2 regions of the Streptacidiphilus cavernicola genome follow, and region 2 is predicted to be linked to the other one. Evidence: riboswitches for the same ligand, from Rfam matches in the RefSeq annotation. Region 2 holds a riboswitch; the other holds the start of a gene.
What was found. Region 2 has a riboswitch for cobalamin ahead of ACEZDE_RS24455 (cobalamin biosynthesis protein). Riboswitches for the same ligand answer to the same signal wherever they lie in the genome.
Positions count from the first base shown of each region.

Region 1: another riboswitch for cobalamin. It lies ahead of ACEZDE_RS06600 (hypothetical protein); the one in region 2 lies ahead of ACEZDE_RS24455 (cobalamin biosynthesis protein).

Region 1 is NZ_JBHFAB010000004.1:64,672-71,999, forward strand. It holds gene coaE (dephospho-CoA kinase) at 1-287, opposite strand, end outside; gene ACEZDE_RS06585 (ferredoxin) at 470-700, opposite strand; gene ACEZDE_RS06590 (aldehyde dehydrogenase) at 700-2,193, opposite strand; gene ACEZDE_RS06595 (MBL fold metallo-hydrolase) at 2,354-3,403, shown strand; adenosylcobalamin-variant (AdoCbl-variant) riboswitch at 3,526-3,597, shown strand; gene ACEZDE_RS06600 (hypothetical protein) at 3,656-4,933, shown strand; gene ACEZDE_RS06605 (SCO2322 family protein) at 4,930-5,706, shown strand; gene ACEZDE_RS06610 (energy-coupling factor transporter transmembrane component T) at 5,777-6,997, shown strand; gene ACEZDE_RS06615 (ABC transporter ATP-binding protein) at 6,994-7,328, shown strand, end outside.
Region 2 is NZ_JBHFAB010000020.1:92,089-99,416, forward strand. It holds gene ACEZDE_RS24425 (Lrp/AsnC family transcriptional regulator) at 1-164, shown strand, start outside; gene ACEZDE_RS24430 (MarR family winged helix-turn-helix transcriptional regulator) at 195-692, opposite strand; gene ACEZDE_RS24435 (hypothetical protein) at 789-2,321, opposite strand; gene ACEZDE_RS24440 (alpha/beta hydrolase) at 2,409-3,545, opposite strand; gene ACEZDE_RS24445 (NAD(P)/FAD-dependent oxidoreductase) at 3,751-5,202, shown strand; gene ACEZDE_RS24450 (hypothetical protein) at 5,319-5,576, shown strand; cobalamin riboswitch at 5,631-5,842, shown strand; gene ACEZDE_RS24455 (cobalamin biosynthesis protein) at 5,946-6,920, shown strand; gene ACEZDE_RS24460 (cobyric acid synthase) at 6,917-7,328, shown strand, end outside.

The sequences.
Region 1 (7,328 bases), on a different contig from region 2:
GCCGAACGCAGCCCCACCAGCGGGTGCACGATCGCGTTCAGCGCCGCGAGGCGCGCCGGGTCGGCGAAGACCACCGAGCCGAGCTTCGGCCGGTCCAGCGAGCCGTCCGGCAGCAGCACGTCCGTGCCGAACTCGGCGACGACCGCGGCGAGGCCGTCCGTTCCGGGGGCGACCACCTCGCGCGCGATCAGGTCCGCGTCCACGACCACCGCGCCCAGGGCGCCGAGGCGTCGCGACACCTCGCTCTTGCCCGCGCCGATCCCACCCGTAAGCCCCACTGTCAGCATGACCGCAGCCTAACGACTACCCCAGGGGCGCGGGGAACTGCGCTGCCAACCATGCACCTCCGTGACCGGCCGGCCACGCAGTTCCCCGCGCCCCTGGGGGCTGCAACCGACCCACCGTGGGCAAGTTGCACCCACCCAGGGGCGCGGGGAACTGCGCGACCAGCCACCCCCAAGCCGCACCCTCAGTCCGGCGGAAACACCGGCTCCCCCCGCCCCGCGAGCCGCAGCGCTATCGCCTCGACCGGACAGCTCTCCGCCGCCGCGAGCAGCGCCTCGGACGCGTCCGCCACGTCCTCGACCGGGTGCGACTGCCGAGCCCCGTCCAGCCGGAAGCCGCCAGGCGCCGACGCGGCGCACAGCCCGGAGCCGATGCACACCGACCGGTCCACCTCCACCTCCCAACGGTCGCCCATCAGGCCTCCTGCCCGGCCTCGGCAGACGCCGCCGGGGTGTAGCCCGCAGGCAGGTGGACGGTCTTGGACTCCAGGTACGACGCCAGCCCCTCCGGGCCGAACTCGCGGCCGATCCCGGACTGCTTGTAGCCGCCGAACGGCCCCTTGAAGTCCAGGCTGAAGGTGTTCACCGAGTACGTCCCGGTCCGCACCTGCCGGGCCACGTCGATGCCGTGCTCCACGTCCCCGCACCAGACGCTGCCGGACAGGCCGTAGTCGGAGTCGTTGGCGATCCGCAGCGCGTCGGCCTCGTCCTCGTAGGGGATCAGGCAGACCACCGGGCCGAAGATCTCCTCACGGGCCACCCGCATCCGGTTGTCCACCCCGCCGAGCAGCGTCGGCTCGACGTACCAGCCGCGCTCCTGGGCCGCCGGGACGCCGCCGCCGATCAGGACCTTGGCGCCCTCCTCCTGGCCGACCCTGATGTAGTCCAGGTTCCGCTGCTGCTGACGGCGGGTCACCAGCGGGCCGACCTGGGTCGCCTCGGCCAGCGGGTCGCCGACGGCCAGCGCGCCGACCGCCGCGACCAGCCGGTCCGCGATCTCGTCGTAGCCGGACCGCGGGGCCAGGATCCGGGTCTGCGCCACACAGGCCTGGCCGTTGTTCATGTAGGCGGAGGACATCAGGTTGGCGACGGCCTCGTCCAGGTCGGCGTCCGGCAGCAGGATCGCGGCGGACTTGCCGCCCAGCTCCAGGGTGACCCGGGTGAGGTTGCGCGAGGCCACCTCCATGATCCGCTTCCCGGCCGGGACCGAGCCGGTGAAGGAGACCTTGTCCACGCCCGGGTGGCCGACCAGGTACTCGCTGACCTCGCGGTCGGCCGGCAGGATGCTGAGCACGCCCTCCGGCAGCCCGGCCTCGCGGACGATCTCGGCCAGCAGGTAGGAGTCGAGCGGGGTCTCCGGCGACGGCTTGAGGATCACCGAGCAGCCCGCGATCAGCGCCGGGGCCAGCTTCGCCGCCGCGACGAACTGCGGCACGTTCCACGGCACCACCGCGGCGACCACTCCGACCGGCTCGCGGCGGACCAGGATCGGGCCGAGCGCCCCGGCCCGGTGCTCCTCGAAGGCGAACTCGCGGGCGGTGGCGATGGCCGAGTCCCAGATCATCATCGGGCCGTAGGCCTGGGCCAGGATGCTCCAGGAGTACGGGGAGCCGTTCTCCGAGCTGATCACCCGGGCGATCTCGTCGGCGCGGGCGGCGATGCCGTCCCTGATCCGCTCGGCCACCGCGAGCCGCTGCTCCAGCGGCAGCCGCGGCCAGGCGCCGCGGCCCTGGTCGAACGCCTTCCCGGCGACGGCGACCGCACGGTCGACGTCGGCCCGGGAGGCGTGCGGGACCCGGCCGATGACCTCCTCGGTGTGCGGGGAGACCACCTCGATCACGTCCTGCCCGGCCGGTGCGACCAGTTCCCCGCCGATGACCAGCTCGCCGTACTCCGCTACCTCGGACATGAGCAGTCCCCTCAACATCTGACGAACCGTCACTTGGCGGTTAGTAGAACTGATATCAGTTCTACTTATTGAGGGCAACGGTCGTGCAGTAGGCTGCCCGACTAGTTGTACCCGACAAGTAACACGTTCTAGATTCTGTGCGCTCGGAGAGGACGGCAGCATGCCCGCCCACGAGACCCCGGCGAGGGTCCCCACCCCGGCACCCGCCACCCAGGACCTCGGCGGAGGAGTCTGGAGCATCACCGTCCCGATCCCGGACAACCCGCTCCGCTACACCCTGGTCTACCTGCTGGAGAGCGACCGCGGCCCGGTCCTGGTCGACACCGGCTGGGACGACCCCAGTGGCCGCACCGCCCTGGCCGAGGGCCTCGCCGCGGCCGGACACACGCTCGGCGACCTGCACGGCGTCGTCGTCACCCACCACCACCCGGACCACCACGGCCTGTCCGGCTACGTCCAGGAGCAGTCCGGCGCCTGGATCGCGATGCACGGCGCCGAGGCCGCCGTGGTCCGCGCGCTGAACGACACCCGGCGGTCCCGCTGGCGCGGACGGATGGTCGAGCTGATGGCGGAGTCCGGCGTCCCCGAGGAGCACCTGACCGCGGTCCGCAGCTTCGGCAGCGCCGCCGCCCCACTGGCCACCACCCTCCCGGACCGCGAGCTGGTGCACGGCGAGTCGGCCGGGGTGCCGGGACGCGACCTGCGGGTGCTGTGGACCCCCGGGCACACCCCCGGCCACGTCTGCCTCTACCTGGACGAGCCGGGACGGCCGACCCGGCTGCTCTCCGGCGACCACCTGCTGCCCACGATCAGCCCGGTGGTCAGCCTCTACCCGGAGAACCCGGGCGACGAGCCGGCCGACCCGCTCGGCGACTTCCTCGACTCGCTGGAGCGGATCGCCCTGCTGGCGCCGCAGGAGGTGCTGCCCGCGCACCAGTACCGCTTCGCCGACGCGGCCGGACGGGTCGGCGAACTGCTGGAGCACCACGCGCTGCGGCTGGCCGAGCTGCACGTCCAGCTGCGCGGGGGCCCGCTGACGCTGTGGCAGTGCGCGATGGGCATGCACTGGAACCGGCCCTGGGAGGAACTCGGCTTCATCGCCCGCCACCTGGCCCTGTCCGAGGCCGCCGCGCACGTGCGGCGGCTGGTGAAGACCGGCCTCGCGGAGGAGCTGCCCGGCTCGGGGCCGACCCTCTACCAGGCGGTCTGACCGCGACATGCCGAACCGGTGAGCCGGGTCCACCGGAGCGGAGAGAAGCCGTCCCGATACAGTGACCGGGCAACCTGATCCATGTCCATGATCCGTTCCCATGACCTGTTTCCATGATCCGTTTCCTGGTGGGGAAAGCCGGTGCGATTCCGGCGCTGACCCGCAACCGTTCAGCCGGAGCACCCGCACAGGAATCGAGCGGCCCGTCGAGGTCTACGGTCGCCACCCGCTCTCCGAAAGGCACCACCACTCATGCTCACCGCCGCCCGTCTGGGCGCCGTCGCGCTGACCGCCGCCGCCGTGCTCGCCGGCTCGGCCGCGCCCGTACTCGTCGCCGCAGGCAGCGCCGCCGCGGCCACCGCCAGTCCGAGCCCGGTCCCCGTTCCCGCGGCCCTCTACGGCAAGGGCGACCCGACCTACGACGGCGTGTGGCGGCAGGGCCTCAGCCTGCTCGCGCTGCACACCCAGGGGGTCACCCCGGCCCCCGCCGCGGTCGACTGGCTGACCGGCCAGCAGTGCGCGGACGGCGGCTGGCCCTCCTACAACGCGGACCCGACCAAGGCCTGCGCGGCGGCGAGCGAGGACACCAACGCGACCGCCTCCGCGGTGCAGGCCCTGGTCGCCCTCGGCGGCCACGACGACGCCGTCAGCAAGGCCGTGGCCTGGTACCGGACCGTGCAGAACAAGGACGGCGGCTGGTCCTACAACCCCGGCACGCCGAGCGACGGCAACTCGACCGGACTGGTCGTCAGCGCGCTGCTCGCGGCGAAGACCGACCCGGCGACGGTGACCAAGGACGGCAAGAGCGGCCTCGACGGCCTGCACGGCTTCCAGCTCGGCTGCACGGCGGCCAAGGCGGACCAGGGCGCGTTCGCCTACCAGCCGGACAAGACCGGCAAGCTGGTCGCCAACGACTCGGCCAGCTCACAGGCCGCGCTGGCGGCGGGCGGCGGCTTCCTGCCGGTGGCCGCGGCGACGTCGTCGGCCTCCGCCTCGGCGGCGGGCACCGCGGCGGGCACGGCGAGCTGCTCGGACCCGGAGGCGTCCGCGTCGCAGTACCTGGAGCAGCGGCTCAGCAGCGGCGGCGAGCACCTGACCAGCCAGCTCGCGGGCGCGGCGCCGTCCCCCGACTACGCCAGCACGGCCTGGGCCGCACTGGCGCTGGCCAACAGCGGCCGGACAGCGGACGCCGTGCAGGCCGTCGACTGGCTGCGGACCAACGGCGAGCCGTGGGTCCAGGGCAACGGCACCACCGCCCCGGCGGCGCTGGCCCTGCTGATCCTGGACGCCAGGGCCACCGGCCTCGACCCGCAGCACTTCGGCACCTCCAACCTGGTCACCCAGCTGGAGGCGACCGGCCCGGCCCCGGCCGCCACCCCCGCACCGTCCGCGAGCGCGTCATCGTCCGACGCGTCGAACAGCAGCACGTTCTCGCCGTGGTGGCTGATCCTGGTCGGCCTGGCGGCGGGCGCGGGCATCGGGATCTACATCAGCTACAGCCGCAAGCACCGCACCAACCGGCGCGCATGAATCCGGCGCGGGCGGCGGCGGCGGGGACGGCAGGGACGGCGGCAGGGCCGGGCGCGCCGGCAGGGCCGGGCGCGGCTCGGGGGGCCGGTCGCAGGGCGGTCGCGGCGGTGGCGGGCGTGCTGGCGATGATGCTGGCGTCGGCGGGGCTGCTGCTGGCGTCGGCCTCCTCTGCCTCGGCTGCCAGTTACCGCTACTGGTCGTTCTGGGAGGGGACCGGCACCAGCTGGTCCTACCAGCAGGCGGGGCCCAACACCTTCCGCCCGGCGGACGGCTCGGTCGACGGCTGGCGCTTCGGCGTCAGCGCGGACAGCGCCAACGGCGCGAAGCCCCGCAGCACGCCGGACTTCGCCGCCGCCTGTGCCAAGACCCCGGCGGTCAGCGGGAGGAAGCGGGTTGCGGTCGTCATCGACTACGGGACGTCGGCCGACGCCCCGTCAGGCTCCACGCCACCGGCCCTGGTCACCGAATGCGCCGTACTCGCGCCGGACGACACCTCGGCGCAGTTGCTGGCACGGCTGTCCCCGCCGCTGCGCTACGACAGCAACGGGATCCTCTGCGCCATCTCCGGCTATCCCCGAACCGGCTGCGGCGACATCGTCAGCGCCTCCTCTCCCACTCCCTCCGCCAGCGATTCCGCCACTGCTTCCGGCTCGGGCTCGGGCTCGGGCTCCGGCTCGTCCGCGCGGACGGTGGGCTGGGTCGTCGGTGCGGCCCTGGTGCTGGCCCTCGGCGGTGCCGCCTACTGGCAGAACCGACGCCGACGCCACCGCTGAGCCCACCGACGCCCGTCCCCATCCACACCGCCGCCACCTCCCACACCTCCGCCGAAAGCCGACGCCGACGATGCCGCTCCCGCCCACACCGCAGCGCCACCTGCACCCCGGTGCCTGGTGGCTCTGGGCGCTCGGTCTCGCCACCGCCGCCTCGCGCACGACCAACCCGCTGCTCCTGCTGCTGATCACCGCCGTCGCCGGATACGTCGTCGCCGTCCGCAGGACCGACGCGCCGTGGGCCCGCTCGTACAGCGTCTTCCTCAAGCTCGGCCTGCTGGTGCTGGCCCTCCGCATGGTGTTCTTCACCCTCCTCGGTTCGCCGATCCCCGGCACCCACATCCTGTTCACCCTCCCCGAACTGCCGCTCCCCTCCTGGGCCCCCGGGGTCCGCCTCGGCGGCCCGGTCAGCCTGGAGGGCCTGCTGTTCGCCCTCTACGACGCGATGAAGCTGGCCGTCCTGCTCGCCTGCGTGGGCGCGGCCAACGCCCTCGCCAACCCGGCCCGGCTGCTCCGCGCCCTCCCCGGCGCGCTCTACGAGGCGGGCGTCGCCGTGGTCGTCGCGCTCACCTTCGCCCCCAACCTGGTCACCGACGTCCAGCGGCTCCGCGCCGCCCGCCGCCTCCGTGGCCGCACCGAGCGGGGCGCGCGGGCGCTGCTCACCGTCGGCGTGCCGATCCTGGAGAGCGCCCTCGAACGCTCCGTCAGCCTGGCCGCCGCCATGGACACCCGCGGCTTCGGCCGCACCGCCGACGTCCCGCCCGCCGTCCGCCGCACCACAGCCGCACTCACCCTCACCGGCCTGCTCGGCATCTGCGTCGCCGCATACGGGCTGCTCGGCGCGGACGGCAGTGCCTGGGCGCTGCCGCTGCTCGGCGCGGGTGTCCTCGCCGCCACCACCGGGCTGCTGCTCGGCGGCAGACGGGCCGTCCGGACCCGCTACCGCCCCGACCCCTGGGCTCTGCGGGAGTGGCTGGTGGCAGGCTCGGGCATAGCCGTGGCCGCCGTGATGGTCAGCCTCGGACCCGCCTACGCCGACGCGCTCAACCCGCCGGCCGTGCCCCTCGCCGCGCCCGTGCTACCGCTGCTCCCCGCCGCCGCGATCCTGTTCGGCCTGCTCCCCGCCGTCGCCGCGCCCACTGTCCCCGCGCTCAGCGCACCCGCGCCTGCGCTCACTGCCCGTACGCCCGCCGCGCCCGCTGCAACTGCCGCACCCGCGACTCCTGCCGCGCCCGGCGCACCCGCGGCTCCCGCCGCACCCGCTTCCGCTCCCGTTCCGAAGGATGTCCGTTGATCACCTTCGAACAGGTCTCCATCACCTACCCCGGAGCCTCTCACCCGGCACTGACAAACGCCGATCTGACCGTCCCCGAGGGCGAGCTGTGCCTGCTCGTGGGGCCGTCCGGGTCCGGGAAGTCCACCCTGCTGGGCGCCGTCAGCGGCCTGGTCCCGCACTTCACCGGCGGTGTGCTGCACGGCAGGGTCACCGTGGACGGACGGGACACCCGCACCCACCGCCCGCGCGACCTGGCGGACATCGTCGGCACGGTCGGACAGGACCCGCTGGCCCACTTCGTCACCGACACCGTCGAGGACGAACTCGCCTACGGCATGGAGTCGCTCGG
Region 2 (7,328 bases):
TGCACGCGGTGGTGATCTGCCCGGACATCCCGTCCCTGTACACCTACCTGACCACCCGGATCGCGGCGCTGGACGCCGTCCGGCAGCTGGAGACCACCCCGGTGCTGCGCCGGGTCAAGGCCGCCGCGTCGCTGCCCCAGCCGGCCGCCGTCCGCGGCGGCTGAGGCCCTGGGCGGCTCAACCGCCCCGACGGCTCAGCCCAGCGGCGGCAGTGCCTCCAGGGCGTGGGCGCCGAGCTCGTCCAGCCCGGACACCACCGCCGCGGCGCGCTCCGGCCGCAGCACGCCGAAGACATGGCGGTCCAGCTCGTCGGCGTGCCGCCGGGCGGCCTCGACCAGCTTGGCCGAGCCCGCCCCGGTCAGCGTCACCACGTGCACCCGCCTGTCCTCGGCCGAGCGGTCCCGGCAGACCAGGCCCGCCTCGATCATCCGGTCGATCAGCCGGGTCGCCCCGCCGCTGGTCAGCACCAGCCGCCGGGACAGGTCGCCCATCGGCGCGCCGTCCGGTTTGGCCGCGAGCAGCAGCAGCACCTCGAACATCGGGTGGCTGAGCCCGCTCTCGTGCTCCATCACCGACCCGAGCAGCCGTTCCAGCCGGCTGACCGCCGTCAGCACCACCCCGAACGCCTGGATCCGCTCGTCCTCGACCGCGTCCGCGACGGTGTCGATCCGCCGGTGCTCCCCCGCCGCCATACCGCGCCCCTCCCTGCCGACCTGTCATGCTCCGTCCCACGGTAACCGCAGCGGGCGGTCGGCGGCGGTCCGGTGCCGGTCAGGTCGCCGCAGGTGTCAGCGACCGCCCTCGTGGACGCTGAAGGCGCTGCGGCGGGCGGCGCGGGCCACGCCGGGGTCGGGGTGGGCCGAGGCCACCGCGGCGAGGACCTGGCCGGCCCGGGGGTGGCCGATCCGGCGGGCCAGCGCGAAGAGGCGGTTGGGGTCGCCGTCCGCCGCGCCCTGGACGTGCCGGACCAGCATCGCGGTGTCGCCGTGTTCGAGCACCGCCGCGCCGGTGTCGACCCAGAGCCAGGCGGCGTCGTCCCGGCCGAGGACGTCCGAGGGCAGCACCCCCTCGTCGTTCTGCTCGGCCAGCCACAGCAGCGCGTACGGGCGCAGCATCGGCTCCTCGGTGCAGTCGCGGACGGCGGGCTCGGCCGGGTGACCGGCCACCCGCAGCGCCTCGAAGGCCAGGCCGCGCAGCAGCGCGTCCTCGCCGCGGGCGACCGCGAGCAGGTCGGCGACGGCGCTCTCGGCCTGCCGGGCGGCCAGCCAGGCCCGGTACTCGGCGCGGGCCGGGCCCGGGGAGTAGCGGGCGCAGGCGGTGAGCAGTTCCAGCGCAGACTGCTCGATGTGGCCGGCCGCGGTCTGCGCGACCGTGCAGATCTCCTCCAGCTTGGCCCGCACCGCCCAGTGGCCGAGCGGGGTGAGGTCGGCGCAGACGTCCTGCTCCGGGCCGACGTCGCGGCGGACCAGGGCGCCGACGGCGGCGAAGCCCTCCAGCATCCAGTCCAGCACCCCGGCCACCTCGGCGGTGCCGGGGGTCAGCGTGAGCGCCAGCGCGCTGTCGCCGCGGACCGCGGAGACCGCCCAGGCGGCGTGCGGGACCGGGGCGCCGAGGGCGGGGTGCACTCCCCCGTGCCACTGCTCCTCCAGGCCGCGGCGGAGCAGTTCCAGCAGTTCGGTCAGCGGCACCGGGCCGTCCACCAGGTGCAGGAAGGACAGGAGTTGCGGGGCGTGGTCGACGGCGAGCCCGGCCAGCGAGGTCAGCGCCCGGTCCGGGACCGGGACCAGCAGCGTCCAGGCGTCGAACAGCGCCGCCCAGCCGCGCAGCACCGCCTCGTCGTCGTGCTCCCAGGCGTGCAGCCGCCAACCGGGGCCCGCGCCGCTGCCGCGGAGTTCGACCAGGCCGGTGAGCCGGGCCCGCTCCCAGGCGGCGTTGGTGGCGTCACGGGTCATCGCCAGCGCGCGCCCGGCGTCGACGGCGTCGCCTTCGAGCAGGTCGCCGCGGCGGTCGACATTGGGGAGTTCGCCGGCCCAGCGGGCGATCCGCACCGCGTCGGCGAGCAGCCGCCGGGCGAGCGGGGAGAGCTGGGCGGGCCCCGGCAGCCCCGCGGGGGGCGTGCGGCGGGCCTGCGCGCCGGCCCGCTGGGGAGTGCCCGGCGCGGCGGCACGGGGCTGCGGGCGGGCGGCGGAGGGCAGCCGGGTGACCCTCGCGGGCGCACCCTGCGGTCGGCCGTCGGAGCCGGGTTGGCCGGCGCCGACGAGGTCGGGTCGGCCAGAAATCTCGGATCGGCCAGTACGGTCACGCGAATTCCGGGACGTCACGCCGTGCAGTCTTCCCCGTCATTGGGGCACTTGTCACATCCTCAGGCGCGGCGGCCCCTCACCGGTCCCGGAATGGTGACGGATGGGTCACAGGAGAGGGGTGAGGAACCGGCTCAGGGTCCGCTCGTAGCGGTCCTGGTCGGTGTTCCACAGCGCGGCGTGCTCGGCGTCCCGGAACTCCTCGTACAGCACCAGGTCCTCCCGGCGGGCGGCCAGCTGGCGGGCGTGGCCGACCGGGGACACCGTGTCGTCGGCGCTGTGCAGCAGCAGCACCGGCGCGGTCAGGCCCTCGCCGAGCCCGATCCGGTCGTAGACGTGCGGGTCGACCTCGACCCGGCCGGCCGCGGCGCGCACGCCCAACTCGGCCAGCGGGGCCGGGACCCCGCGCCGGGTGGCCTGCCGGCGCACGGTGCCGCGCCAGTCCAGCACCGGCGAGTCCAGCACCAGGCCGCACACCGCCGCCCGGGAGGCCGAGCGGACGGCGGCCTGCAGCGCCATGGTCGCGCCGACCGACCAGCCGAACAGCACGATCCGGCGGGCGCCGTTCTCCCCCGCGAACCGGATCGCGGCGTCGACGTCGGGCCACTCCCCGGCGCCGAGCCGGCCCAGGCCATCCGGGGAGCGCGGCGCGCCCCGGTCGTTGCGGTAGGTCACCGCCAGCACCGGCACCCTGAGCCGGTCGAACAGCGGGAGCAGCGGCAGCACCTGGCCCCGGTCCGCGCCGATGCCGTGCACCGCGATCAGGCACAGGTCGCGGGCGCCGGGCAGGAACCAGGCCGGCATCGGGCCGAGGTCGCCCTGGATGTCGAACTCGTCGAACTCGAGGCCCAGCGCGGTCCGCGGGTCGCCGTCGAACAGCAGCGGGGTGATCCGGACCGTGTCGCCCACGGCGAGCCGCCCCGCGCCCACCGCCGCGACCGGCTCCAGTGCGCGGACCACGGTCTGCGACGTCCCGCCGACCACCTCGCCGACGGCCGCCCGCCCGCCGTCCCACTCCAGCGCGTAGCGGCCGGGGCGCTGGGACTCCCAGGAGCGGGTCAGCTCGACCCGTCCGCCGCCCACGGCGTGCACCTTGAGGCCGCCCGCCGCCGCCGGGGCCGGGCCGCGCGGACGGACCGCGAAGTCCGAGGCGACCCGTCCGGCGACCAGGGCCGCGGCCGCCGCCCCGAGCGCGGCCGAACCGGCTCCGAGGGCGGTCACCGTCGCTGCTCGTCCCCAACGCATGTCGCTCCCCACCGTCGCCGCCTCGGCACGCACCTGCCCGTTCCGCTCCATCCCACGGCCGCGGGCCTCGGTCCGCCAGTGGTGCGCGTCCATCCGACGGAGTGTCCGACTCGCCGCGACACACCTGACAGGGTGTTCATTGCCGCTGGTCCGGGGCGTGGGTAGCGTGCCAGGCACCATTCCCGGCTCGGAAGCAGGTCCCCCCGTGGGCACCACCGCCACTGCCAACGGCAGTGTCTCGTTCTGGTACTCCGCCATCGGTCTCCCGGAGCCGCGGCCCGCGCTGGACGGTTCGGCCGAGGCCGACGTCTGCGTGGTGGGCGGCGGCTACACCGGCCTGTGGACCGCCTACTACCTGAAGAAGGCCGTCCCGGGCCTCCGCGTCACCGTCCTCGAACAGCGGTTCTGCGGCTACGGCGCGTCCGGGCGGAACGGCGGCTGGCTCTACAACGGCTTCGCCGGGCGCGGGGTGTTCGCCCGGAAATACGGCAGGCCCGGCGCGATCGCGATGCAGCGGGCGATGGACGCCTCGGTGGACGAGGTGATCGCCGTCTGCGCGGCCGAGGGCATCGAGGCCGACATCGCCAGGGGCGGGGTGATGGAGGTCGCCAGGACGCCCGCGCAGGTGCGGCGGCTCAAGGCCTACGTGGAGCAGGAGCACTCCTTCGGCGAGACCGACCAGGTCCTGCTGAGCGCCGCCGAGGCGGCCGAACGGATCGACGTGGCCGGGGCGCTGGGCGGCAGTTGGACCCCGCACGGGGCCCGGATCCAGCCCGCCAAGCTGGCCCGGGGCCTGGCCCGGGTGGTCGAGGCGATGGGCGTGACCGTCCACGAGGGCACCACCGTCACCGCCGTCCTGCCCGGACGGCCCGGGAAGGACGGCGGACCGGGCGCCCCGGCCAGGGCGGTGACCGACCGCGGCACGGTGTCGGCCCGGTTCGTGCTGCGGGCCACCGAGGGCTTCACCGCGGCGCTGCGCGGCGAGAAGCGGTCCTGGCTGCCGATGAACTCCTCGATGGTGGTCACCGAGCCGCTCCCGGCCGCGTTCTGGGACGCGGCGGGCTGGTCCGGACGGGAGGTGCTGGGCGACATGGCGCACGCCTACATGTACGCGCAGCGCACCGCGGACGACCGGATCGCGCTGGGCGGACGCGGCGTCCCGTACCGCTTCGGCTCGCGGACGGACAGCGACGGGACCACGGCCCAGCGGACCGTGGACCAGCTGCGCGCGATCCTGGTGGACTTCTTCCCGGGCGCGGCCGAGGCCAGGATCGACCACGCCTGGTCCGGAGTGCTCGGGGTGCCCAGGGACTGGTGCTCGACCGTGGACCTGGACCGGGCCACCGGCCTCGGCCTGGCCGGCGGCTACGTCGGCAGCGGGGTCACCACCACCAACCTGGCCGGACGCACCCTGCGCGACCTGGTGCTCCGTGAGTTGGGCGAGAGTGGTGGCGGGAGCGGCGGCGCGGACACCGGCCTGACCCGGCTGCCCTGGGTCGGCCACCGGGTCCGCGCCTGGGAGCCCGAGCCGCTGCGCTGGATCGGCGTGCACGGCATGTACGCGGCCTACCACGCCGCCGACCGGCAGGAGCGCGGCGGCCGGGCCGCCACCTCGCCCATCGCCAGGGCCGCTGACCTGGTCTCCGGGCGGCACTGACGCTCCGCAGTCGGCTCCGGACACTCCGAGATGCGGATCGACCGACTCTGACCCACCCTGGAAGCCGGGGGAAGTCGGATATCGGAAGACGCAGCACTCAACTCATTGGGGTGCCCATGCCTGTCCTTCTGTGCCTGATCACCGCTCCACTCGGCCTCTGCGTACTGCTCGGCATGTCCTGGTTCGAGGACCGGATCCTGCGCCCGCCGACCAGTCCGGCCGACCGCGTGGTCCAGGACCACGCTCCGGTGGAACTGCTGCGGATCGTCCGCGCCCCGCAGCAGTTGCCGCCGGCCGCGGCGCCGCCCGCCCTGCCCGCCCTGCCGTCGGCGCTCCCGGCGGTGTTCCCGCGGAGCGAGGACACCGCGGCCTGAGGGTGTTCCGGCCGGTCCCGGCCGTGTTGACGCTCGGACCGGCGGCGTGGTGGGATCACAAGGCCAAACGGAGGCATGGAGAGGAAGTCCGGTGCGGGGGAGACCCCAAGTCCGGCGCGGTCCCGCCACTGTCACCGGGGAGCGCTCTCGAACCACGGCCACGGCTGTCGACGGTGCCCGGGAAACCGGGTGCCGTCGCCGCGGGAAGGCCCGGGAGCGCGTCGATCCGGAAGCCAGGAGACTCTCGCCCCCGGTTCGTCGATCCAGGGCGCGGACCCTGAGTGAGGACATCCACGCCATGCGCGCTGCCCTGCCGCCACCATGCTCCGGCGCCGCCCCCGTCCCCGCGCGACCGCCCCGCTGACCGCCGTGCGCGCGAGCGCGGCGACCTCACTCGGCCTGGCTCTCGGCTACGCCGCCGACGCCGCCTTCGGCGACCCCCGGCGCGGCCACCCGGTGGCCGGCTTCGGACGCGCCGCGGCAGCCGCGGAACGGCGGCTCTGGCGCGACCGCAGGGACGCCGGGGCGCTGTTCACCGCGCTCTGCGCGGGGACGGCCGGCGCGGCCGGGTACGCGGCCGACCGGGCCGTGCGGCGCTCCGCCGCCGGGCGGGTGCTACTGACCGCCGCCGCGACCTGGACCGTGCTCGGCGGCGCCTCGCTGGTCCGTGAGGCACGGACGATCGGCGCCGCGCTGGAGGCCGGGGACCTGGCCGCGGCCCGGGACCGGCTGCCGTACCTGTGCGGGCGCGACCCGCGGGAGCTGACCGGGCAGCAGGTCGCCCGTGCGGTGGTCGAGTCGGTGGCCGAGAACACCGCGGACGCGGTGGTGAACGCGCTGGTCTGGGGCGCGGTCGCGGGCGTGCCGGGGCTGCTGGCGTTCCGCGCGGTGAACACCCTGGACGCCATGGTCGGCCACCGCTCGCCGCGGCACCTCCGCTTCGGCTGGGCCTCGGCCCGGCTGGACGACGCGGCCGGCTGGCCCGGCGCCCGGCTCACCGCGCTGCTGACCGCCGCCACCGCCGCCGGGGGGCGGCGGGGCGGCGGGGGCCGCGGCGCGGGCGGCGGCGGCACCGCCTGGCGGGTCTGGCGGCGTGACGCCTCCGCGCACCCGAGCCCCAACGCCGGGCAGGCCGAGGCTGCCTTCGCCGGGGCGCTGGGCGTCCGCCTCGGCGGGACCCTGGCCTACGGCCGCCGGGTCGAGCACCGGCCGCTGCTGGGACCGGAGTTGCGGCCGGTGGCGGTCGGCGACATCGAGCGCGCCTGCGTGCTGTCCCGCCGGGTCGGGCTGCTGGCGGTCGGTGTCACCGCCGCCGCGGCGCTGCTGCGGAGGGGACGCCGATGAGGGGCTCGCTGCTGGTCGCCGGAACCACCTCGGACGCCGGGAAGAGCGTGGTCACCGCCGGGATCTGCCGCTGGCTGGCCCGGCAGGGGGTCTCGGTCGCGCCGTTCAAGGCGCAGAACATGTCGCTGAACTCCTTCGTCACCGCCGACGGCGCGGAGATCGGCCGGGCCCAGGCGATGCAGGCCGCCGCCGCCGGGGTGGAGCCCGAGGCGGCGATGAACCCGGTGCTGCTCAAGCCCGGCGGGGACGGCCGCAGCCAGGTGGTGGTGCTGGGCCGGGCGGTCGCCGAGGTGGGCGCGCTGGACTACCGCGAGCGCAAGCCCGCGCTGCTCCGGATCGCCCTGGACTGCCTGGCCGACCTGCGCAGCCGCTACGACGTGGTGGTCTGCGAGGGCGCGGGCTCCCCCG